One region of the Desulfovibrio fairfieldensis genome, then DNA from elsewhere that is predicted to be linked to it. Evidence: predicted binding sites of a transcription regulator. Region 1 holds the regulator's gene; each other region holds the start of a gene.

Region 1 (5,629 bases):
GCTCCAGAGAGGTCGGGTAGTCCGCCTGGCGAAGCGCCTGTGACAATTCTTCGGCCATGGCCACCGAGCGGTGCCGCCCGCCGGTGCAGCCCACGGCGATGGTAATCCGGTAGCGGCCTTCGGCCTCCATCAGGGGCAACATGAAAAAAAGCAGGTCCAGCAGTTTCTTGCGGAATTCCACCGCGCTGGGCGAGGCGAAAACATAATCGGCCACGGCCTTGTCCTTGCCGCAAAGGGGACGCAGCTCTTCCACAAAATACGGGTTGGGCAGAAAGCGCAGATCAAAAACCGTGTCGGCTTCTCGGGGCACGCCGTACTTGAAGCCAAAGGAAATCACATTGACGCGGATAGCCCGCAATTTGTCCTTGTTGCCGCTCCAACGCTTTTGAATGGAACGCCGCAGGTCATGGATGGAAAAACGCGAAGTGTCGATAACCAAGTCGGCCATTTCCCGCAAAGGGCGCAGGCGGTTGCGTTCGGCGGCCAGGGCGGCTTCAAGGCCCATGCCCTCCCGCTCCAGCGGATGCGGGCGGCGGGTGGTGGCGTAGCGGCGCATGAGCTCCTGCGCGTCAGCCTCCAGAAACAGCAAAAGCGGACGGATACCCTTGGCGGCCATAACGCTCAATGCGTCGTTGATTTCATCCGGGAAATTGCTCTGACGCATATCCATGCCCAAGGCAATGCCCATGAAATGACTCATGGAAGGGCGTTCCATCATAGCGGCCATTTCCGGGGCCAGACTTGCGGGCAGACCGTCCACGGCGAAATAGCGCAGATCTTCAAAAACCTGCACGGCCGTACTTTTGCCCGCGCCGGAAAGACCGGTGACAATACAGACCTGCACAGGGCGATCATGGGCGACTTTGGGCGTGTCAGCAGATGAATCCGGATCGGACGGACTGCGGCAGGGGGGCTGCTGTGACGTGCTCATACGTATACTTCACTGGGAACCACCGGGCCGATCTTCGTGCGAAGACAGGCCCGGCGGAAAAAGTATGGCGGAACGGCTACAACACGGGATCAATCAGGGCGTAGCCTGTAGTGCGCCGTCGGTAAACCACATTGACGCGATTGCTTTCGGCATTGAGAAAGACCAGAAATTCGCTGCCGATGGAATCCAGTTGCATCAGCGCCTCATCCAGGTGCAGCGGCTTTGGCGCGAAGCGGTCCGTGCCCACCACGGTCTGACTTTCCTCGGGCTGGGCTTCCAGATTGTAGGTAAAGACGTCCACATCGGCATTGCGGGCCTTACGGCGCTGTTCCTTGACGCGGGACACCTGACGCTTGATCTGGGCTTCCACCTTGTCGGTCACAAGGTCGATAGCCGCGTACATATCGGAGGTCTGCTCGGTGGCGTTGATATGCAGGCCCTCGCCGGAAACGGTCACTTCGCAACGATGGCGGAATTTATCCACCGTCAGCACGACGCTTACTTCCAGACCCGCGGACTTGCCATAAAACCGCCCCAACTTTTCCATGCGGCGGCGGGCATACTTCTTCAAATGATCGGAGGCCTCAAAATTCTTGAAGGCGAAAGAGATATTCATGCGTTCCTCCTTGGGATTGCAAAGCACCGCTGTGAGATCAGAAGTGCTCCTTACGCCGTGACGACGAGGGAATGTCCAGCGCCGTGCGGTACTTGGCCACCGTACGCCGGGCAATATTCACTTTCAGGCGCTCCTTGAGCATTTCTCCGATGCGTTCGTCACTCAAGGGGGCCTTGGAGTCTTCATCGGCTATGAACTTCTTGATCAGCGCCTTAACGCTTTCCGAGCCGACCTGGCTGCCGTCGTCCAGCTCAAGGCCGCTGTTAAAGAAGAACTTCAGCTCAAAAATCCCGTGGGGCGTCGCCACGTATTTGTTGGTAGTGATCCGGCTTACGGTTGATTCGTGCATGCTGATATCGTCGGCAATGTCTTTTAGAATCAGCGGAGCCAGTTTGGTGACGCCGCTTTCAAAAAACGGCTGCTGGTGGCGCACAATGCTCTCCACCACCTTGTACAGCGTACGCTGGCGTTGATACAGGCTCTTGATCAGCCAGGAGGCCGAGCGCATTTTTTCCGTACAGTATTCCTTTTCCTTATCCGAGGAAGATCCCATATTCATCTGGCAGAGCGAGGAAAGCTGCAACTGCGGCAAACCGTCTTCATTGAGCAGAATGACGAATTCATCGCCCATCTTGTACACAAAGACGTCCGGGCTCACATAGGTGGGTTCGCCGCCGCCGAAACTGGCGCCGGGCAGTGGATCAAGGCTCTGGATGATGTTCAGATATTCCTTGAGTTCCTCCATATCCAGCTTGAACTTGCGCAGCAGAGGCTTGTAGCGCTTGGCCTCCAGATCTTCCAGGTGAGACTGGACCAGATCGAGAAGAATGGGATCCCGGTCATAGTTCAGACTTTTCAGCTGGATCAGCAGACACTCGCGCGCGTCGCGCGCGGCCACCCCTATGGGATCAAAAAGCTGCACTCTTTCCAGTACCGCCCGCACCTCGTCGGGCGTGGATGTGGTCATCTCCGCGATTTCTTCCAAGGTGGCCTGCAAATAGCCGGAGGAAGCCAGATTGCCGATGATGACCTCGCCGATTTCCTTTTGCGCCTCGGTCAGCATGGAAAGGCGCAGCTGCCAGAGCAGATGCCCTTCCAATGTGGGCTTGGCGGCATAACGGGCTTCCAGAGGAGAAATTTCTTCAGCCGCTTCAAAGTCACGCGGCTGTACTTGGCGCGGAGTGCTGGCGAACTCGCCGAGATAGTCCTCCCACGAGGCATCCTTGGCGAGTTCCTTGTCGTAGACCTCTTCTTCAACGGCCTCCCGGCGCTCTGTCTGGGCGGCCTGATCCGAAGAAGACTCATCACCCGAGAGCTCCTCAAGAAAAGGATTGTCCAGCATCTCCTGCTGCACGGTTTCCAGCAGTTCCACGCGCGAGAGCTGAAGCAGCTTGATGGCCTGCTGTAACTGCGGCGTCATGACCAGTTGCTGAGCCAATTTCAATTGCTGACGAAGTTCCAGTGCCATGTCTGCTCTTTTAGGCTGATAAGCTACAATGTCTGAACGGAGTTCTCATTTACAAAAATTGTGCCATATGCTGAAAAATTATGCAATAGACGGAAGCTGCGAACAAAAAGGGAAAGGCCGCAAGGCTTGCGCCGGGCGGCGCGCCCCTACGGAAACCGCAGGGAACCAAGTCTCAGTTACGGCAAAGGGGAGGCCTCAGGCCTCCCCTTTCAGACATCACAAGCCAAGCGACAAAACGGCGCTCAGGCTTTGGATTGCTTTTTGGCCGCCTTGATGAATTCGCGGAACAAAGGATGGGCTTCCATGGGGCGGGATTTGAACTCGGGATGGAACTGACAGCCCAGGAACCAAGGATGGTCGGGCAGCTCCATAATTTCCACCAGAGAGTCGTCCGGCGCCGTGCCGCTGAAGGCCATGCCCTTCTGGCCCAGAATTTCCTTAAAGGCATTGTTGAACTCATAGCGATGGCGATGCCGTTCGTCCACCATATCCTTTTTGTAGGCTTCGTGGGCCTTGGTGCCGGGCAATACCTTGCAGGGATAGGAACCCAGACGCATGGTGCCCCCCTTATCACTGCTGGCGTCGCGTTTTTCCACATTTTTGGTGCGGAAGTCGAACCATTCGGTCATCAGGTAAATAACCTTGTGGTCGGACAGGGGATTGAACTCCTCGGAATTGGCGTCGTCCAGACCGGCCACATGGCGGGCAAATTCAATGACAGCGCATTGCATGCCCAGACAGATACCGAAGAAGGGCACGTGTTTTTCGCGGGCGTAGCGGATAGCCGCGATCTTGCCCTCCACGCCGCGGTAACCGAAGCCGCCGGGCACCAGAATGCCGTCACAGCCCTTGAACACTGAAGCCGCGTTGTGTTCGGTCACATTTTCGGAGTTGACGTAGCGCAACTCCACAGCCACCCGGTTGGCCACGCCGCCGTGGATCAGGGCTTCGTGCAGGCTCTTGTAGGCTTCTTTCAGGTCAACATACTTGCCCACAATGGCAATGGTCACCTTGCCCTGGGGATTGGCGCTGTCGTGAACCAGCTTTTCCCAGGATTCCAGGTGGGCGTTGCGCGCGGGCAGGCGCAGCATGATGGCGACTTTCTGGTCAAAACCTTCCTCGTAGAACTTGAGGGGCACTTCATAAATGTTGTCCACGTCCACGGAGGAAAAGACCGCGTCCTGGTCCACATTGCAGAACAGGGCGATCTTTTTGCGCATTTCCTGGGGGATGCTCTGTTCGCAGCGGCAGAGGATGATGTCCGGCTGGATGCCGATGGAAAGCAGCTCCTTGACGCTGTGCTGGGTAGGCTTGGTTTTGTGTTCACCGGCGCAACGCAGATAGGGCACCAGGGTCAGGTGAATGTTCAGGCAGTTGTCGCGCCCCAGTTCCGAACGCAACTGGCGGATCGCCTCCAGGAAAGGAAGGCCCTCAATGTCGCCCACCGTGCCGCCGATTTCTATGATAGCCACGTCCGGCGCGCCCTCGCCCTCGGCCAGGGAAAGCACGGTATGCTTGATCTCGTCGGTGATGTGCGGGATCACCTGCACGGTGGCGCCCAGATAGTCGCCGCGCCGCTCTTTGGCAATGACGTGATTGTAGATGGAGCCCGAGGTGGTGTTGTTTTTGCGCGACATGGGCACGTTGAGGTAACGCTCGTAGTGGCCCAGATCAAGGTCGGTCTCGGCCCCGTCGTCGGTCACGAAAACTTCGCCGTGCTGGAAGGGGTTCATGGTGCCCGGATCCACATTAATATAAGGATCCAGCTTCTGAATGGTCACCGACAGGCCGCGCGTCTGTAAAAGCGCGCCCAGCGAAGCGGCCGCCAAGCCTTTGCCCAGTGAAGACAAAACCCCGCCCGTCACAAAAATAAATTTGGTTTTCATGGCCTCCCACCTGTTTTGCTTGAATGCACGGTTCCGCGTAACCGCATGCTGATACACCCAATTGATTTTTTTGGCTAGCATTGACTAAGTCTGATAAGGCAAGTAATGTAATTTTCCCTTTTTCAGCATGCGTCCCGCCGTGTGGTTGGACGCGCGGCCCTACCCCGCTCCGGGCCGGGCGTATTTCAGGCTGCTCCTAAGGAGGCTCCTCCCGCATGGCTACAGTCAATACTCTGGTCATCACCGGCTACGGTACCAATTCCCATCTGGAAACCGCGCACACGGCCCGCTTGGCCGGTTCCGACAGGGCCGACGTGGTGCATTTCTCCGATCTGGTGGCGGGCAACGTATGCCTTGCGGGCTACCATTTTCTGATTTTCCCCGGCGGCTTTCTGGACGGCGACGATCTGGGCGCGGCCCAGACCGCGGCCATGCGCTGGCGCTATTTGAAAGACGCCCAAGGCACGCCGCTGCTGCAAAGCCTGCGGGAATTTCTGGACCAGGGCAAGCTGATCCTCGGCATCTGTAACGGCTTCCAGCTGCTGGTCAAACTGGGCGTGCTGCCCGCGCTGGGCGGCGTCCGCTTCGAGCGCCAGGCATCCTTGGGGCACAACGATTCCGCCCGCTTCGAGGACCGCTGGGTGCATCTGCTGCCCAATTCCGACAGCCCCTGCGTGTTCACCAAAGGCCTGCCCCTGCTGGCCATGCCCGTGCGCCACGGCGAAGGC
Region 2 (5,629 bases), 230 kb from region 1:
ACAAAAAGACTGCGCTGGGGGATGACCAGATGCACGCGGGCGCTTTCCACGCTGGGGAATTCACTGATGGTGCGCGAAAGTTCGCCCTGGAGCGCGCGGGTGTAGTTGATTTTCTGCACAAAGTCGGTCTGGCCCACCTTGACCTTGTCAAAAATTTCAAAGCCGATGCCCTGCCCCACCAGACCGCCTTCTCCGGCGATCTTGATGCGCTGGTCGTAGACCACTTCCTTGGGCACCATGATGGTGGCCCCGTTGTCGGCCAGCTGATAGGGAATTTTGTCGGTCTGCAGGGCCTTGACCACATGGCTGGCGTCTTCCGCCCCCAGATTGGAATAGAGCACACGGTATTCGGGTCGGCCCACCCAGACCGAGAGTCCGATGACAGCCGCGAGCAGCGCCACCGCGCCGCCTGCCACGGCCACGCGCTGAATGACGCTCATCTTGCTCCAGATTCCCTTCAGAGTGTCCACGAAATTCGCAATGAAAGCGGGCATGGCGTTTCCCCCGGTCCTTTCTCAGTCTTTCCGGCAGCAAGCCGGGCATTGCCCAGGAATAGCAATTGCCATGCCAATTTTTAACACATTGAAAAACAACAATATTTAATAAAATACAAGGCGAGTCGTCCTGATTGTTCAAATTTGTGACGCAAGACCAGAAAACAGTCAGCCCCGCGCCGGACACGGACGCGGGGCTGACTGTTGTGCGGAAAGAAATTTTTTTATCGTGCGGGAAATGCGGACCTGTCGCAGGAAAGTGTCGTCACGAGATAGATTTTCGTGTTATATCAAGGAAAACAAGCCCGTTTTGAAGGAGTGTACTCTTATGGTACTCGGCTGAAAAAGCGGGCGAAGTTTGACGCAGAGATAACCGAAAAGATATTCGTGACGACGCTTTCTAGAATTGCATCTTGGAAATTTCCTTATACGCCTCCAACACCTTGCCGCGCACGGCGCTGGTCAGCTTCATGGCCAGGCTGGATTTCTGCATGGTGATCATCAGCTCATGCACGTTCTGGCTGCGGCCCGAGGCGAAGTCGTCAATGGCCTGGGCCTTGGCGCTCTGCAGCTCATTGACCTTGTTCAGCGAGCCTTTGATCGTGTCGCCGAAGCTGTTGGACGGCGTGACGGGCGTGTGCTGCTGGTCGGGGTAGCGGATGAAATCGGCCTGCGCGCCGAAAGTCTCCCCTTTGTCCACGCTGTCGCGCAGCAGGCTCTGGTCCAGGGTGTGGGAAAACAAGGTCTGTTTGCCCACGGGCATGCCCTGCTTGAGAGAGCCGTCCACCTTGTTGAAGTGCTGCAACGCATCGCTGTAGGCCCGCAAGCCCAGTGCCTGAACGCTCATGACATACTCCTATCGACTTGCACGGCCTATGACTTGCCGATTTCCAGGGCCTTGTTGTACATGCCCTTGATGGCTTCCACGGTGGTGACATTGGCTTCGTAATTGCGCTGGGCGCTCATCAGGTTGGCCATTTCCTCCACCACATTGATGTCCGGATACGAAACATAGCCCTCGGCGTTGGCGTCGGGATGCCCAGGCTCATAGACCTGCTTGAGCGGGCGCTTGTCCATGGTCACGGCCATGACGCGCACGCCCTTGAGCTCGCGGTCCAGGGCCGAGCGCATGTGCACGGAAAAAGGATCGTCCACGTCCGTTGCCGCCTGCACCACGGTGCGCCGCCGGTAGGGGCCGCCCTGGGGCGTGCGCGTGGTTTTGGCGTTGGCCAGGTTCATGGAGATGGTGTTGATACGGGTGCGGTCTGCCGTCAGTCCGGAAGCGCCGATATCGAGTGCGGTCAGAAAATCCATAACGATCTCCCAGCTAAGCCTGCTTGCCGTCCTGGATTATGGTGGACATGCCTTCGAAGGTTTTGCTCATAATCTGGGTAAGCGCGGTGTATTGCAGCTGATTCTTAGCGTGCTTGGCCATTTCCTTGTCCAGGCTGACGCGGTCCTCGCCGTGGATCTGGCGCGGCTTGAACTGCTTGGACCATTCAGGGCCGAAATTGTCCGGATTAAAGGCCGCCGGCATATGCCCTTCGCTGGTGGCGCTCATGCGCCCCTTCATGTCCAGGCCCAGCGCGCTTTGCAGTTCTTTTTCAAAAGCCAGCTCGCGCGGCTTGTAGTTGGGCGTTTCCACATTGGCCAGGTTGCTGGTGATCACGTTCTGCCGCTGCAGCTGCATATCCATGACCCGGCTGACAAGACCGATCTGGCTGTTGAACATACTTTTCATAAAGCCTCCCGCATTCCCGACAGGAATGCCTGCCCCGGAGAAGCAAAGTTTGTTCCACAGTCTGTTTTATGTACGAATTCAGATAATTGCAGATAAAAGATAAAAGCCGCGCCAAGGTTTTGGCGCGGCCGAAGTCCCTTCAGAGCGGGGACAGGATGCGGCGAAAGTCAGGATTCCGGCAAGGGCGTTTTTCCGAACAGGGCCATGACGCCGCTCAGAGGCGCATCTGGGCGTCCGTGACGCCGAGGCCGCGCAGCCGCAGATAGACTTCGGCGCAGGCCTGCGCGTCGGAGGCGGCATTGTGGTGGTTGAGCGCGATGCCGAAATACTCGCAGACCAGATTGAGTTTTTTGGACGGCAGGGGCAGGCTGCGCCGCGAACCTTTCAGGGTGCAGAGAAAAGGCGCCTCCGGCGCGGGCAGACCGGCGGCACGGCAACAGGCAAGGAGCACGCGCCGGTCAAAGGAGGCGTTGTGCGCCAGCAGAAAATGCGCTCCGCACAATATCGCGCCCGCTTCCGGCCAAGCCTGGGCGAAGGTGGGCGCGTCCCTGAGCATGGGCCAGGTCAGGCCGTGGATTTCCGTAAACAGCACGCGCGCGGACGGCGGCCGCAACAGACGGTAAAAGCAATCCGTAACGCGGCCGTCCTCAATGCGCGCAAGGCCCACAGCGCAGGCGCTGTGGGCCGCATAGCCGGACGTTTCAAAATCAATGGCCACACAGGGGCCGCTCAGTACGCTCATGCCCCGGCGGCAGCGGCACGGGCGGCTTCGGCCAGACGGGCGGCGATATACGCGCGCATGGCCGCGTCGTCCTCATCCAGGTTGAAGCAGCAGGCATCCTCGCCCATCAGGCCCTCGGGCACGTAATCGCCCTTTTCGTCCGGATCCGTAATCATGTCGGCGTAAAAGCAGACGGACAGCCAGCGGCTTTCCGGTTCGTCGTCCACCACGTCCACCAGCACGAAAAGCTCGCGCTTCCGCTGCGCCTCATGCCGGGCGCGCAGGGAATAACTGATGCCCGGCCGGGCCTTGAAATCCAGGCTCACGCCGGACAGGCCCACGAGAAAGTCCTTGTAGACCACGAAAGCCTCTTTGGCCTTCAACGGATCAGCCTGCCAGTTGTCCAGAAAATCCCGCACGTCCTGCGGGCACACAGCGCTCATATCCACTCCTTGCATTTTAGAACAATTTCATTTTGAAATTGCCCTGCTGACGCGAAAGCGGCAGCCGCCACAACGCGGCGTGGATTCTGGCGAAGCGACCGAAGGCAGCCCGAAGGGCTGTCCCCGTTGCGACAACGGAGCCATACGGGGAGCGACAGCAACGATAACCACGTTTTTCGCCAGAATGCCGACTTTGAAATTTATAAAATTTCAAAGTTCCTCTGCTCCAGGCCCGCCGCTCACCGGCTCCACTGCCAGGGCGGCGTGCTCATATTCAGGCCCCAGAGACCACGCCGGTCCACAACGGCCTGATGCTCCTGAATGTACCAGCGGCGGCAGAACATGGCCTTGCACGTCGAACGGTTCACCCACGCCAGGCCCTCGACCAAAAGCTGGTAATTGACGGATGTTCCGGCAACCTGGACCAGGGCGCTCACCGCGCCCTTGTCGTCCTCGCCCACGCTGTCCACGCCCACCTTGGTGCCCTTGGGCATCAGTCGGAGCAGAAAGTCCCGCGCATCGGGGCCGAAGGGCTGGCTCAGAGAGGGCGCGTCAATGCCGTAAAAACGGAGAATGGCGGTAGGCTCGTCCCTGTCCGCCTTTTCGCTGACCGAGACGGTGTTGCCGTCCTCCACCCGCACCACATAAGCATCCCAGGCGCGTGCGTCAGGGCAGAGCCAAAGGAAAAGAAAAATGACCAGCAAACAGGCTCCGGCCCGCATACCCATGCGCTCTCCTCTGCCGCCGGAATAGCGGCGGCGACGTCGCGCGATTCCGTCCGCGACGCGGATCGGCGGCGGGCGGAACGCAATGCCGGAAATAATGCCCGCGCCGCAACGCCTTTGTCAAGGCATGCGGCGCGGGGCATCAACTGTGCCGCGTGGGCGGCGAAAGCCGCCGCCCGCGCGGCCAGATCTTTGCAAACAGGGAATTGTCGTTAGCCCCAGACGGTCCGGCCAATCTGGTAGGCCCCCACAGCTATGGCATAAGCCAGCGCCGTGTTGAACAGGATGCTGAAAGCCACCCAGCCCCAGCTTCCGGCCTCCTGCCGGATGACCACCAGGGCCACGAAGCAGGGCGAATAGAGCAGCACGAAGAGCATCAGGGACAGGGCCGTGGCCTTGGACCAGGAGGGATCGCTCTTGAGGCGTTCGGCCAGAGGCGCGGCGTCTTCGGGGTCCTGCTCGCCCAGCGCATATGCGGTGCCCATGGTGGCGACCACGGCTTCTTTGGCGGCGATGCCGGCCAGCAGGGCGATGTCCGTACGCCAGTCAAAACCGGCGGGTTTGGTCACGGGCTCCACGAACCTGCCGAGACGCCCGGCCACGGAGTAGGCCAGCTCCTCTTCGCCGAGTTGGTCTCGCGCATCGGCCAGTTCCCCTTCCAGGGCCTCGCGTCCCTCGGCGCCTTCAGGCAGCGCGTTGACCTGCGTTTCGAGCTGTTCGATCTTCTGCTCAAAAGGAGCGGCGGCTTCTTCAGGCAGGGACGGGAAGGTCATGGCGGCCCAGATCACCACGGAAATGGCCAGAAGCACGGTACCGGCCTTTTTCAAATACATCCAGGCGCGTTCCCAGCAGTGCAGCAACACGCTGAACAATGTGGGCATGCGGTACGGCGGCAGTTCCATGACAAAAGGCGTGGCTTCGCCCTTGACGATGGACGAACGCAGCAGGCGGGCCACCACCAGAGCCGCCACCCAGCCGGTAATCATGATCAGGAACATGACCGTGGCCGCGTTTTCCGGGAAAAAGGCCCCGGCCAGCAGCAGGAAGACCGGCAGTTTGGCCCCGCAGGTCATGTACGGCAAAGTCAGCAGGGTCGCCAGCTTTTCCTTGGGGCTGCGCAGGGTGCGGGTGGCCATGGCCCCGGGAATGGCGCAGCCGCCCGCGATGCCGCCGGAAATGACATAGGGCATCACCGAGGCGCCGTGCAGGCCGAAGAAGCGGAAAATCCGGTCCATCATATAGGCCATGCGGGCCATGTAGCCGCTGTCTTCCAGAAAGGAGATCAGGGCGAACATGATCATGATCAGGGGCACGAAACTGACCACGCCGCCCACACCGGCGATGATGCCGTCCACGACCAGGGACTGGGCCAAGCCCTCGGGCAGCACGCTGGTGCAGAAGTCGCCCAGCCAGGCAAAACCGTCTTCCACCCAGCCCTGGGGATACGCGCCGACCTCAAAGGTGATCTGATAGATCATGTAGAGCACGCCAAGCATGATCAGCGG
Region 3 (5,629 bases), 1.5 Mb from region 1:
GGCCGCCCGTGAGCTGGGGGGGCGGCTCCTGGCGCGTCTGGAGGCGCCCCGCGCCTGCCAGGGCTATTTCTGGGGCCACGGCAACGAACTGCGCCCGGCCTGGGCCGGGCTGGGCCTCGGGCCGCGCAACGTCCGCTACGGCGCGGACCCTGTCCTGCGGCTCTGGCCCCGGCCATAGTCGCGGGACAGGCCGCATTTTCCCGCTTCTGATTTTTCCTCCTGAAAGGTCCCGGCGTGCGTATACTTGGCGGCGGGCGGCAATCTACGTCTTGGCTATAATCTTTTTCCGGAATATGCCGAAAAGGCAGAGAGGAAAATGGTTCGCCATGTTCCCCGGCACCGGCCTTATGTCCATGCGGATGCTGTATTCCGGCACGTCCGGTCGTTTTTTTTTCAGTAACGGGCACATTCCGGTCGGATTTTTCCAGAGCAAAGTATTTTTTCAGAATTACTTTGCGCCGGCGGCTGCCGAAGCAGGCGCGCACGCCCGAATTCAAGGCGGGACCGCGTTCCCGCCGCAGGATGAGGACAACGTCAATTTTGAGAATGCGCATTTTCAAAATTAACCTGCCCTGAAGACGGAAAACCGGCATAGGCTCTCCATTTCGCCCGTATCCGCATGGGTTTTCTCCAGTCCGGGTGTTCCGGTGCCGGAAACCTGTTTTTTTCGGGTGGGCGTCTGCGCTGTGACGCCTTTTTCACGCCGCTGTCCGCGTCGTTCGATTGGAGAAGGGAGAGATGGCATGAGATTGCGATTGTTGGACAAAATGTTGCTCTTTGTTCTGCTGCCCGCGTTGCTGGGGCTCTGCGCGGTCACCTGGTTCAGCTATACCAGCGCGGAAAAATCCCTGGAGAAGCAGATCGGGGAAGACCTCAACATGATGGTCCTGAGTGAAACCAGCCAGCTGGAAAGCATGACCGGTTTGCTGCGCAATGTGTTGAACAACGGCGCGGGCATTGCGCGCATCAACAATTTTCTCAGGGCCGGGTCTGATGAGGAGAGAGCCTCCCTGCGGCCCGGCATGCAGCAGGCGCTGAAAAATCTGGCCGATGATTTTCCCCTGCTCAAGGATGTGGGGCTGATCGGTCCGGACGGCATGGTCGTGGGACATACCAACATCCAAAAAGGAAAGGGCATGGACCTCAGGGAGCGCCCGTATTTCACGGCGTCCATGCAGGGCAAAAGCAGCGTGCAGAACACGCGCAGCAAGACCTCCGGCGAGGTCACCACCATCCTTTCCGCGCCGGTCATGGACGGGACCAGGGTGCTGGGCGTGATCTACGCCACGCTGGATCTCAAGAATCTCAGCGCGGAAACCACGGACAGCATCAAAATCGGCAAAACCGGTGCCTGCTTCGTCTATGACGGCAGCGGCCTGCTGCTGATGCATCCCAACAAGAAATACATCGGCGACGAGGACGGCAAGCTGGATTGGGTCAGGCAGATTATTGCCCAGGGCAGCGGCCGCCTGGTCTACGGCTGGGGCGGCAAGGAAAAGGTCGCCTATTTCCGCAGCATCCCGGCCATGAACTGGTTCGTGCTGGTGAGCGTGGAGCGGGCCGAAGTGCTCGCGCCCGCCAAGGCCCTGTTGCGCAGCAACAGCCTGATTTCCGGCGGCATCGCCCTGCTGGTGGGCCTGATCATTTTCCTGGTGGCCCGGAACATCGCCGGGGCCCTGCGGGAAGGCGCGCACTTTGTGGGCCGGGTGGCCGAGGGACATTTTGAGATTGACGACGCGCAACGCCGCAGCCTGGAAAAGAGCGCGGCCCGGACGGACGAAATCGGCAGCCTGGCCAGGGGCGTGGGGGCCATGGTGGAAAACCTCAAGCAACTCTTTGCGGACAGCGAGCAGAAGACGCGGGAGGCCCATGCGGCTACTGAAGAGGCCCGTCAGGCCATGCGCGAGGCCGAGGAGGCCCGCAAAGCCGCCGAAGGCGCGCGCCGCGAAGGCATGCTGAGCGCCGCCGGCCAGTTGGAGGAAGTGGCGGCCGTGCTTTCTTCCGCCTCCACCCAGTTGTCGGCCCAGATTGAGCAGTCCGACAGGGGCGCGGCCGAGTCCGCCACGCGGCTCTCCGAAGCGGCCACAGCCATGAACGAGATGAACGCCACAGTGCAGGAAGTCGCCAAAAATGCCGGTTCCGCCTCCAGCGCCTCCGCCGAGACCAAGGAAAAGGCCGAGGCCGGTGCGCAGGTGGTGGAAAAGGCCGTGCGCAGCATTGAGGATGTGCATCGGATGTCCCTGGCCCTCAAGGGCGATATGGCCCAGCTCAATGAACACGCCCGGGACATCAGCCGGATTATGGCCGTGATTTCGGACATCGCGGACCAAACCAACCTTCTGGCGCTCAACGCGGCCATTGAGGCCGCCCGCGCGGGCGAGGCCGGGCGCGGTTTCGCCGTGGTGGCCGACGAGGTACGCAAACTGGCTGAAAAGACCATGGCCTCCACTAACGACGTGGGCAACGCCATCACGGCTATTCAGGAAAGCACGGCAAAGAGCATGACCGGCGTGGACAACGCCGTGGAACGCATCGGCGAGGCCAACAAACTGGCCAGCCGCTCCGGCGCGGCCCTGGAAGAGATCGTCGCCACCGTGGTAGCCACGGGGGACCAGGTCAACGCCATCGCCACGGCCAGCGAGGAGCAGTCCGCAGCCAGCGAGGAGATCAACCAGTCCATCGTCCAGGTCAACGATATGTCCCGCCAGACCGCCGGGGCCATGGCCGAGGCCTCCAAGGCCGTGTCCGACCTTGCCGCGCAAGCCCAGCGGCTCAATGAGCTCATCATCCGTATGAAAGAAGCCTGATTTCCGCGGCACGACGCGTTTTTTCTCCCTGCGACAGTATGACAGCCGGCGGCAACGCCGGCTGTCGTCGTTGACGGGGCAATTGCCGTTTCCGGCGGCCTCAGGTCCTGTTGGGACGGAAGATTCGGCAACAGGGCGCGGGCATCCCGTGTCTGATTGCGAAAAACGTGGTTTTTCGCTGCGTCACGGCGGCCACGCTTCCCGGGCGGGCTTTGCAGCCATGGTTGATCCTTCGGGCGGGGAGAATTTCTACTTGGAGCGGCCGGTCTTTCAGACGTGTGCTGCCGCGTGCCGCGAAAGGGCTGAATTGTGGATGCGGCCGTCGGCTGGGCGCGGTGAGACCGCAATGGACAGGGTTTGCCGTGTAGATTTGTAGCGGGCGGCGCCGCTTGCGGACGCCATGCTTAAAAAGGAAGGGCGGCCGCCGGGGGCAACCGGCGGCCGCTGAGAGGGAGGATGTTCCGATGGTTAGAGGGTTCTGTTCAAAGGAGGAGGTTTTTCGGGGGGTTCTCCTTGCCGCTCCTGATGGGGGCTGGGAGCGGCAAGGAAATTTGTTTTATTTTTTTTCGTATATGTCGACCGCCCGTCGGCGGATAAGCAAGTTGGTGATTCAGCAGGTTAAAGGTTGCTGTCGGCTAGTATTGGTCCATACCATGGCCATAGCCCATGCCGTGACCGTAACCCATACCGTGGCCCCTCATGTGGTAACCGGGACCGTATCCATTAGGACGGGTGTCTGCGCCTGCGGGTTCACCCACTTCCTTTTCAAGGCGCTGGGCCATTTCATCGTGCAGGGCGCCCAGCTGATTATTTAATTTCGTTAGTTCCGTAGCTGTTTCCCGTACAGCTTTGACATCGGGGTTGGTAGCGTTCCTCAGGGCACGCAATTCCTGCCGTTTTACGAAAATTTGGTCTTGGAGGGGATCCATACGCTTGGCGTACTCGTCCACGATCTTTGTATATTTTTCCTGCTGCTCGGGGCTCAGAGCCGCGCCTCTGTTCCATCCTTGGCCGTACCCACCGGGGCAGCCTTCGCAGCCGTAGCCGGAATCAGGGCTGTAGTGGGAGCGGGCCATGCTGTCCGTGACCAGAACGCCACCAGTCAGAGCGGCGGCCAGCAGGGCGGGCAGAATGAAACGGGAACTTCTCATTATAATCTCCTTACCTTTCAAGCAGTTAGGTTATTTTTCTCTCGGCGCCCGGTGTTCCGTGCGTCATGCCCTCTTATAGCAATGCGCGTGCCAAAGTCCGACAAAACGGCTAACCTATTATAATTTAATAGAGTTTCTCCTCTATTGATGCAGGAAGAATAAAAAGCGGGGCGTATGCTTTTTATACAGAGCGCGTACAGGTTGTATAAAATTTACACAGGTGGCTGTATTTCACACAGGCGGAAGCGGAGGGGCACGGGGGGAGAAGTGGAAAAAGCGACCCCGTGCCGACAAGATATCAGGCGGGGGCCGGTCGGCCGCGCCGGAGCCCGGAGTTCTTAGAGCAATTTCACTTTGAAATTGCTCTGGTGGCTGCGTAAGCAGACGCCCGCCACGAGCGTCATCCGTAAGGCGGCATAGCCGCCTTACGGATGACGACAGCAGAGCTAAGCGCCGGAGACCGACCCGAAGGGTGGCCCGCAGGGCCATGGCCGCAGGCACGCGAAGCGCGCCGTACGGACATTGAGAGTAGGGCGAGCGTCTTAAAAACTTTGAGAATGCGCATTCTCAAAGTTGAAATGCTCTTAGTGAACGGATGGGGGCTCGTGTCTAATTTTCCAAATCAGACACACAGAACCCGTAGAGGTTTGGGGCGGCGCAGCCCCGCGAGCCAGTGAAAAACCACATTTTCGCAATCAGACGCTCGTGACGGCAACCTCTAATCTTCTTCATCCGCCGGGGGAATGCCGGCATGGCTCATCCGGCAGCCCCGGCTGACGGGCGGCCCCAGCGAAACGCCCACTTCACGGCGCAGGCGTTCGTCTACATCCACCAGGGAGGCTCGCAGGGCGTCGCGCAACTGTTGCAGTTCCCGTCCCAGGCGGGGCAGGGTATCCGGAGAGGTTCCCTGGTCGTAGCTGAGGCTTTCCAGTTCCGCCATCTTTTCCCGGATGCGGCCGCGCAGTTCCCGGACCCTTGGGCGGGCGTCATCTATGATTCTTCTGGCTTTGTTCTGCTGATTCGGGGGGAGCTGTTCCAGCCAATCATCTATATCCTGGACGTTGCCGCGATAGCGTCCCATCCTGTATTCGCCCTGCCCGTTGTACGGGCCGGGGCCGCTATGCCCCGCAACCACGGGCTGCGACAGGCAGAACGCCGCCAGAAGGCAAAGCGAAAAACAAGTTTTTAGCATATGTTAACCTTTATTATAGTTCGATCCGGCATATGCGCTCGTGATGCCGAATGGTACGGCGCGGAAATATTGCCCGTAGACAGATCTGTAAACCATGTGGATACAGACGGCGAATGCGTGCAAACAACGACAATGCTGTGTTATACGGGACGACAGACGGCGAAATTGCTGTCATTCTCTGTGTCGTAGCTGGATCGCAAACCGCCTGCCGCAGAGCTTTGACTAAATCGGCGTATCGCTCAGCCAATATCAGGCCGTTTTCCGTGGCGCAAGCGTTAAGAGCGCCTGTTGTTTGCTTTCGTCTATTTCAGGAATTTCTTGCAAAAAACGTGCAAAAAATTTAACCCCACGGCGGCCCATGGGATGACAGTCGCGGGCGGGACGGCTATAGTCGAAATATGAATGCTGAGCAAGACGATGTCCGGTCCGAACCGGAAGCGCCCGGCGCGGTTGGTGTGTCCGGCGGAGGCGACGCCCCG
Region 4 (5,629 bases), 1.6 Mb from region 1:
GATGATCATGTTGACCATTTCCGTAGCCATGTCCACATTGGAATTTTCGACGTTATAGGCGTTCACGGTGCCGTAATTTTCCGTTCCGGCCACGCCCATTTCCATCTGCCCGGCTTCCTCAGTGGCCGAGAAAAGATTGCTGCCCTCGCGGCGCAGGCCGTCCTCGCTGGTGAAGCGGCAGACCGGGATCTGCCAGAGGTTCTGGCCCTGGCCGTTGGAATACCGGCCCACCACTGTTCCGTCGGGCGTGATGCCGATGGTGCTCAGCGTGCCCTCGGCATAGCCGTCCTGCTTGTAGCCGCCTGTGGGCGAGGAGCTGTTGTAGGCCGTGGTGGCGCCTTCGGCGCGCACGGCGCCCGCGCCCATGGAGGGCAGCTTGCTCTGGTCCGTGCCGACCTCCGCCGCCGAGGCCGGAGCGTTCTGCCAGCCTCCGGCGGCGCTGATGCCGAAATTCACGGTCATGGCCGCGCCGTCCAGATTGAGCTGGGGCAGGCCGCCTTCCAACTGGGCGGGCTGCCAGTCCGCAAGATTCTTGCTGCCTTCCGCGGAGGGCGTGAAGGCGGACATGCCGGTCAGGCGGCCCGAGGCGTCGAACTGCAGAACGCCGCTCATCAGCAGGCCGTCGCCCTCCGAAGGCTGAATGGGGTTGCCGTCCGCATCGGTCTTGCCCGCGGCCGCTCCGGCGGCAATGACGAATTCAATCATGGAACCCGCCGTGCTGTCGGGCGTGCCGTCGAAATAGGCCGTGACCGTGCGCGCGTTGCCGTCGGCGTCGTAGAGCGTCATGGCCTGGGAATAGGCGTAGGAGTCGGAGGAAAGGGGGGGCTTGCCCGCCGCGTTATAAAGCCCCAGCAGCCCGAAATAGGGATTGTCGGCATCCTCGGTCTTATTTTGATTCGAATTCAGATTGAGGGTCAGATCCACCCGGGCCGTGCTCTTGGCGGGCATGGTGCCGAACCTGTCGATCTTGACTTCCTGCAGGCCGCCCAGGCTGCCGTCCGTGTTATACTGGTAGCCGTTGAGGGCCAGGCCCGTGGGGGTGCGCCACACGCCCTCGTTGTCCGGGCGGAAGTCGCCCGCGCGGGTGTAGTAGAGATTCGCGCCGTCGCTGACCTGGAAGAAACCCTTGCCGTTGATGGCCATGTCCGTGACAGTATTGGTGGACTCCAGAGCGCCCTGCTGAAAAATGGTGCGCACCGCGTCCACCTGCACGCCCTTGCCGGTCTGGCCCAGGGCCACGCGCGAATTCTCCTGGGCGTTCCACCAGTCACCCGTACCGCCCTGGCTCGTGGAGAGCATATCGGAAAAAAGGGTATTCTGCTGCTTGTAGCCGATGGTGCTGACATTGGCCAGATTATTGGTAGTCACCTGCATGCCCTGGCTCATGCCCTTCATGCCGGTGGCTCCGATGTACAGTGCCGAGTTCACATGCGCCTCCGAAAAAAAGCGGGCGAAGAGGAAAAATCTTCCTCTCCGCCCCCAAGAGAAGCAGTATTCATGCCAACGGCAAATCAGGCTCAGCCCTCATTAAAAGCGCCTGCTGCAAAGCCGCCTTTTTCCGTGCGGCTGCGTTGCAAAAAAGAAATTGACCTCGCGGTATGTTCAATACGGCTTCGCCCAATTTCTCCTTTGCGCCTTGCTGCCCGAAAAAATGCAGCTTTTCGCGGACGGCGTTTTAATGAAGGCTGAGCCTAGGGTCTGTTAACACTATAGAATTTTTGTTCGCCTGCAAGGAAGATAAACCTGCTTTGAGGGAGTGTACTCTTCTGGTACTCGACCGAAAAAGCAGGTGAAATCTGACGCGGCAGGAGGGCAAAAAGGCATAGCGTTAACAGGCCCTAGGGCATTTCAGTGTTACCTGCTCTAAACTATTGCTTATTTTTCCAGGGGCAGCCCGGCCTTCTCCCAGGCCTCAATGCCCTGGTTCATATGCAGGATGTTTCTGATCCCTGCCTGTTCCAGTGCCTCTTGGGCTCCGGCGGAACGCTGCCCCGTGCGGCAGTAAAGCAGCACGGGCCTGTCCTTGGGCAGGGCCGCCACATCCAGATCAAAGCGGCCGCCGAAGAAGTCCAGGTTGCGCGCGCCGGTCAGATGCCCCTGCCGGAATTCGCCTGGCGTGCGCACGTCCAGAACCAGCAGCCCCTCGGGCGGGGACCGCAGCAGGGCCGCCGCCTCCTGCACGCTGACGTCCTTGGCCTGGGCGGCGGGCGCGGCCCAGAGCAGGACGCAGAACAGGATGCAGGCCAGCACGCCCGGCAACAGCCCGAGAGCCGCCGGAATGCGGTTCCCGGCATGGCCGGTGACGGCGGGAAGTGAATGCGGATGCCGGGTCATAATGCCGTGTCTCCTTTTACTGGATGGCCTCGCGGGCTTTGGCGAAGCCGTCGGCGGCCTTGCGGATCACGCTTTCGTCCACGCAGAAGGCCAGGCGGAAGTGGCCGGGGCAGCCGAAGCCCGAGCCGGGCACGGCCAGCACGCGCTCTTCCAGCAGCCTGTTCACAAAAGCCACGTCGTCGCCGCCCGGCGCTTTGGGGAAGAAATAGAACGCGCCAGCGGGCATCTGGAATTTATAGCCCGCGTCGCGCAGCACTTCGGCCATGGCTTTGCGCCGGGCCGCGTAGACGGAAAGATCCACCTGGCTGCCCAAGGCCTTGGCCATGATGTGCTGGCCGATGACCGGCGGATTGACAAAGCCCAGAATGCGGTTGGTCAGGGTCAGGCCGGCCATGAGCTCGGCTTTTTCCCGCAACCGGGGCGAAAGGGCCACATAGCCCACGCGCTCGCCGGGCAGGGAGAGGTTTTTGGAAAAAGAGCTGATGCACACGGCATAGGGGTAGAGGGGCAGCACCGAAGGCACTTCCGCGCCGTCATAGGCCAGAAAGCGGTAGGGCTCGTCGGCCACCAGCCAGATGGGCCGCCCGTATTCCTGGCTCTTGTTTTCCAGCAGGCTTGCCAGGGCCGTGAGGTCCTTGCGGCTGTAGATCACGCCCGTGGGATTGTGCGGGGAATTGATCAGCACCACCCGCGTCTTTTCGCTGATGGCCGCCTCCAGGGCCTTGAGGTCCGGGGCGAAGGTGTCCTTCTGGCTCATGACGGCCTTGAACGTGCCGCCGTGGTTGGCGACGTAGAAGCCGTATTCCACAAAGTAGGGGGCAAAGCTGATCATTTCCTCGCCGGGATTGATCACGGCGCGCAGAAAGGCGTTCAACCCGCCCGCAGCGCCGCAGCTCAGCAACACGTCGTCGGCCGCGAGCTTGACGCCCTGCTCGGCGCTGAGGTGGGCGGCCAGCTTTTCGCGCAGCCAGGGAAAGCCGCCGTTGGGCATATAGCCGAAGGCAAAGGGCTCGCCCGCGTGCTCGGCGAAATCGCGCAGCCCTTCAGCCACGGCGGAAGGGGCGGGCAGGTCGGGATTGCCCAGGCTGAAATCGTAGACATTTTCCGCGCCGAAGCGCGCCTTGAGCTGGCCGCCGGCTTCGAACATGCGGCGGATCCATGAAGCGTTGCCCAGGTATCCGGTCACGCTGTCGGCAAGAACTGACATAAACGACTCCTGATGGTTGTTGTCTTCGCCATGACTATTGGTTATAGCTTTGCTGAGCTAGAGAAAGCAATCTCCATTGGAGGCTCTGAATGCGTCTGACTGTGTTCGCCAAAACGGCGCGGCTCATTGTGCCCGCGCTTTTCGCCGCCCTGCTTCTGTCCGCCTGCGCCGCCAAGAATGCGGAGGACGAACAGGCCGATATGACCATTACCGTCACTCTGCGCGATCTGCACCGTTGCTCGCGCATCTCCCCGGAAATCCTCGTCGCCAACGCGCCGGACGGCACGCAGACTTTTGACGTGCGTCTGGTGGAGTATGGCGATGAAGAACGCTTTTTCGGCGGCGGTTCCTGGGATAACGACGGCTCGGGCGTCATCCCCGAGGGCGGCCTGACCCGCCATTACCGCGGCCCCTGCCCTCCGGCGGGCCAGAGCAGGGACTACGCCTTTGTGGTCTCGGCCATGGGCAAGGACAACCTTCAGCCCCTGGCCGTGCGGCTTTATCGTTTTACTCAGGAATAAACGCCGCGTCCATGCCTTTATGCACAGAGCCCCGCCTGCACAAGCAGGCGGGGCTCTGTGGTTGGAGCAATTCACTCAGTGGAGCCCACGTGCAAGGAAGCGACCGGAGGCGGCGTGGCCGCCGGGGCAAAGCAACGCTGTCCTATTCTTCGGGCAGCTCCGGCGGCACGGCCACGGCCGAGGTGATGATCCGCCGCCGTGCGGGAGCCGTCGGCGTTTCACCGCTGACAGGGCGTTTGGCCGCCGGTTCGGGCAGGGCGTTGTACAGAGCCCAGAAGGCCGGGTACAGGCCGGTCATGACGCCGGGATTGCCCAGGCGGAAGCCCTGGCCGCGCGTATCGCGCGCGCAGGCGGTCAGGGCCAGGGCCAGGGCCCAGACCGGCGAGGGGGCGTTCCAGGCTGATGCGGCGTTCAGTTGGGAGGCCGCTTGTTCTGTTTTGCACAATCGGCCTTCGGCATTCCGCTCCAGACCCACGGCGTGGAGGAAACTGGTTACTTCGCTCATGTCCGCGCCGGGCAGCTCGGGCAGGCTCGCCTCGCCGCCGCGCAGGGCCGCGCAGGCGGCCAGGGCCACGGGCAGGGGCGCCCAGTCCGGCGGCAGCTCGGTCAGAAGCTCGGCGGGCAGATCCGCGAGACAGGCGCGTTTCAGCGTTGCGTCGGCTTTGGCGCGCACCGCGCTGTCCGACCTGTTTTCGTCGGGTTGGCCGGGGCGCGAATCAAGGCGCAGATCCAGGCCCAGCGCCCGGAGAAGCTCCCAGGCTGCCTGCGCGCCCGGCCATTGCGGCCAGTCGCCGTCCAGGCGGGTTTCGCCGGAAAGCACCAGGGGCAGGGCCAGCAGAAATACGGCCAGCTCCGGCTCCAGGGGCAATTGGGGCCGCGCGGGCAGGCGCAGGGGGCCGGGCGCCACGCGCACGCGGCTTTCCGTCAGGCTGAAATCCGCTCCGGCGGCGCGCAAAATGGGCAGCACGCGGGCCAGAATCAGCTTCCGCTGCGGATGGGCGGCCAGATCCAAGGTCAGGGCGCGTTCATAAAAGGGCGCGGCCAGCAGGATGCCCTCGGCCAGCTCCGCCGGAACGTCGGCGGGCAGGCTCACGGCATCCGGCAGAATGCCCGAGCACTCCAGGCGCGCGGGCAGGCCGTCGCTCTTGGGCACCACATGCACGAGGCGCGCGCCCATCTGCGGAAGAAAATGCCGCACGGCGGAAAAATCCGCCAGTTTGAGGCTCGTTTCGCCGGTGAACTTGGCCCGCGAGGGGCGGCCCAGATAATGGCCCAGCAGCAGGAAGAAATTCCAGGCGCTGTCGCCCACGTGCAGCACCTTGTCCGGCGCGCCCAGGGGCGCGGCCTCGCGGGCGGTCACGCCGTCCTCTTCGCGGGTCAGGGCGGCGCCGAGCTGATTGAGCGCCTTCACGCAGTCCACGATGGGGTCGTTCATCAGGCCGGGTTCAATGCGCAGGGGCCGGCCCGAAGCCGCGGCCAACATGAGCCAGGCGCGCGTGGCCCGGCAGGCCAGGGGCGCGGGCATGCTCAAGCGCACGGGTCTGAGGGGCGGAGCCAGGTTGAAGGC

The links. Region 1 encodes sigma-54, which starts transcription at its own class of promoters, with help from an activator protein. Its sites were predicted from a motif close to CTGGCACGGNNNNTGCTT; they were not measured.
Region 2: the regulator sigma-54 is predicted to act here: its motif matches at 2,276-2,293, upstream of flgB (flagellar basal body rod protein FlgB).
Region 3: the regulator sigma-54 is predicted to act here: its motif matches at 4,035-4,052, upstream of AXF13_RS12445 (Spy/CpxP family protein refolding chaperone).
Region 4: the regulator sigma-54 is predicted to act here: its motif matches at 1,487-1,504, upstream of AXF13_RS12640 (flagellar hook protein FlgE).

Annotation. Positions count from the first base shown of each region.
Region 1 covers NZ_CP014229.1:1,417,365-1,422,993, reverse strand. The annotation lists gene rapZ (RNase adapter RapZ) at 1-931, opposite strand, end outside; gene hpf (ribosome hibernation-promoting factor, HPF/YfiA family) at 1,008-1,547, opposite strand; gene rpoN (RNA polymerase factor sigma-54) at 1,585-3,015, opposite strand; gene AXF13_RS06005 (CTP synthase) at 3,258-4,901, opposite strand; gene AXF13_RS06000 (phosphoribosylformylglycinamidine synthase subunit PurQ) at 5,117-5,629, shown strand, end outside.
Region 2 covers NZ_CP014229.1:1,191,291-1,196,919, reverse strand. The annotation lists gene fliF (flagellar basal-body MS-ring/collar protein FliF) at 1-494, opposite strand, end outside; gene fliE (flagellar hook-basal body complex protein FliE) at 895-1,341, opposite strand; gene flgC (flagellar basal body rod protein FlgC) at 1,368-1,808, opposite strand; gene flgB (flagellar basal body rod protein FlgB) at 1,822-2,235, opposite strand; gene AXF13_RS05115 (3'-5' exonuclease) at 2,450-2,977, opposite strand; gene AXF13_RS05110 (hypothetical protein) at 2,974-3,399, opposite strand; gene AXF13_RS05105 (thermonuclease family protein) at 3,639-4,127, opposite strand; gene feoB (ferrous iron transport protein B) at 4,337-5,629, opposite strand, start outside.
Region 3 covers NZ_CP014229.1:2,949,023-2,954,651, reverse strand. The annotation lists gene AXF13_RS12460 (radical SAM protein) at 1-178, shown strand, start outside; gene AXF13_RS12455 (hypothetical protein) at 327-566, shown strand; gene AXF13_RS12450 (methyl-accepting chemotaxis protein) at 744-2,807, shown strand; gene AXF13_RS12445 (Spy/CpxP family protein refolding chaperone) at 3,443-3,958, opposite strand; gene AXF13_RS12440 (periplasmic heavy metal sensor) at 4,677-5,150, opposite strand; gene zraS (two-component system sensor histidine kinase ZraS) at 5,549-5,629, shown strand, end outside.
Region 4 covers NZ_CP014229.1:2,994,144-2,999,772, reverse strand. The annotation lists gene AXF13_RS12640 (flagellar hook protein FlgE) at 1-1,428, opposite strand, end outside; gene AXF13_RS12635 (rhodanese-like domain-containing protein) at 1,876-2,334, opposite strand; gene AXF13_RS12630 (pyridoxal phosphate-dependent aminotransferase) at 2,351-3,541, opposite strand; gene AXF13_RS12625 (YbhB/YbcL family Raf kinase inhibitor-like protein) at 3,631-4,062, shown strand; gene AXF13_RS12620 (3-phosphoshikimate 1-carboxyvinyltransferase) at 4,205-5,629, opposite strand, start outside.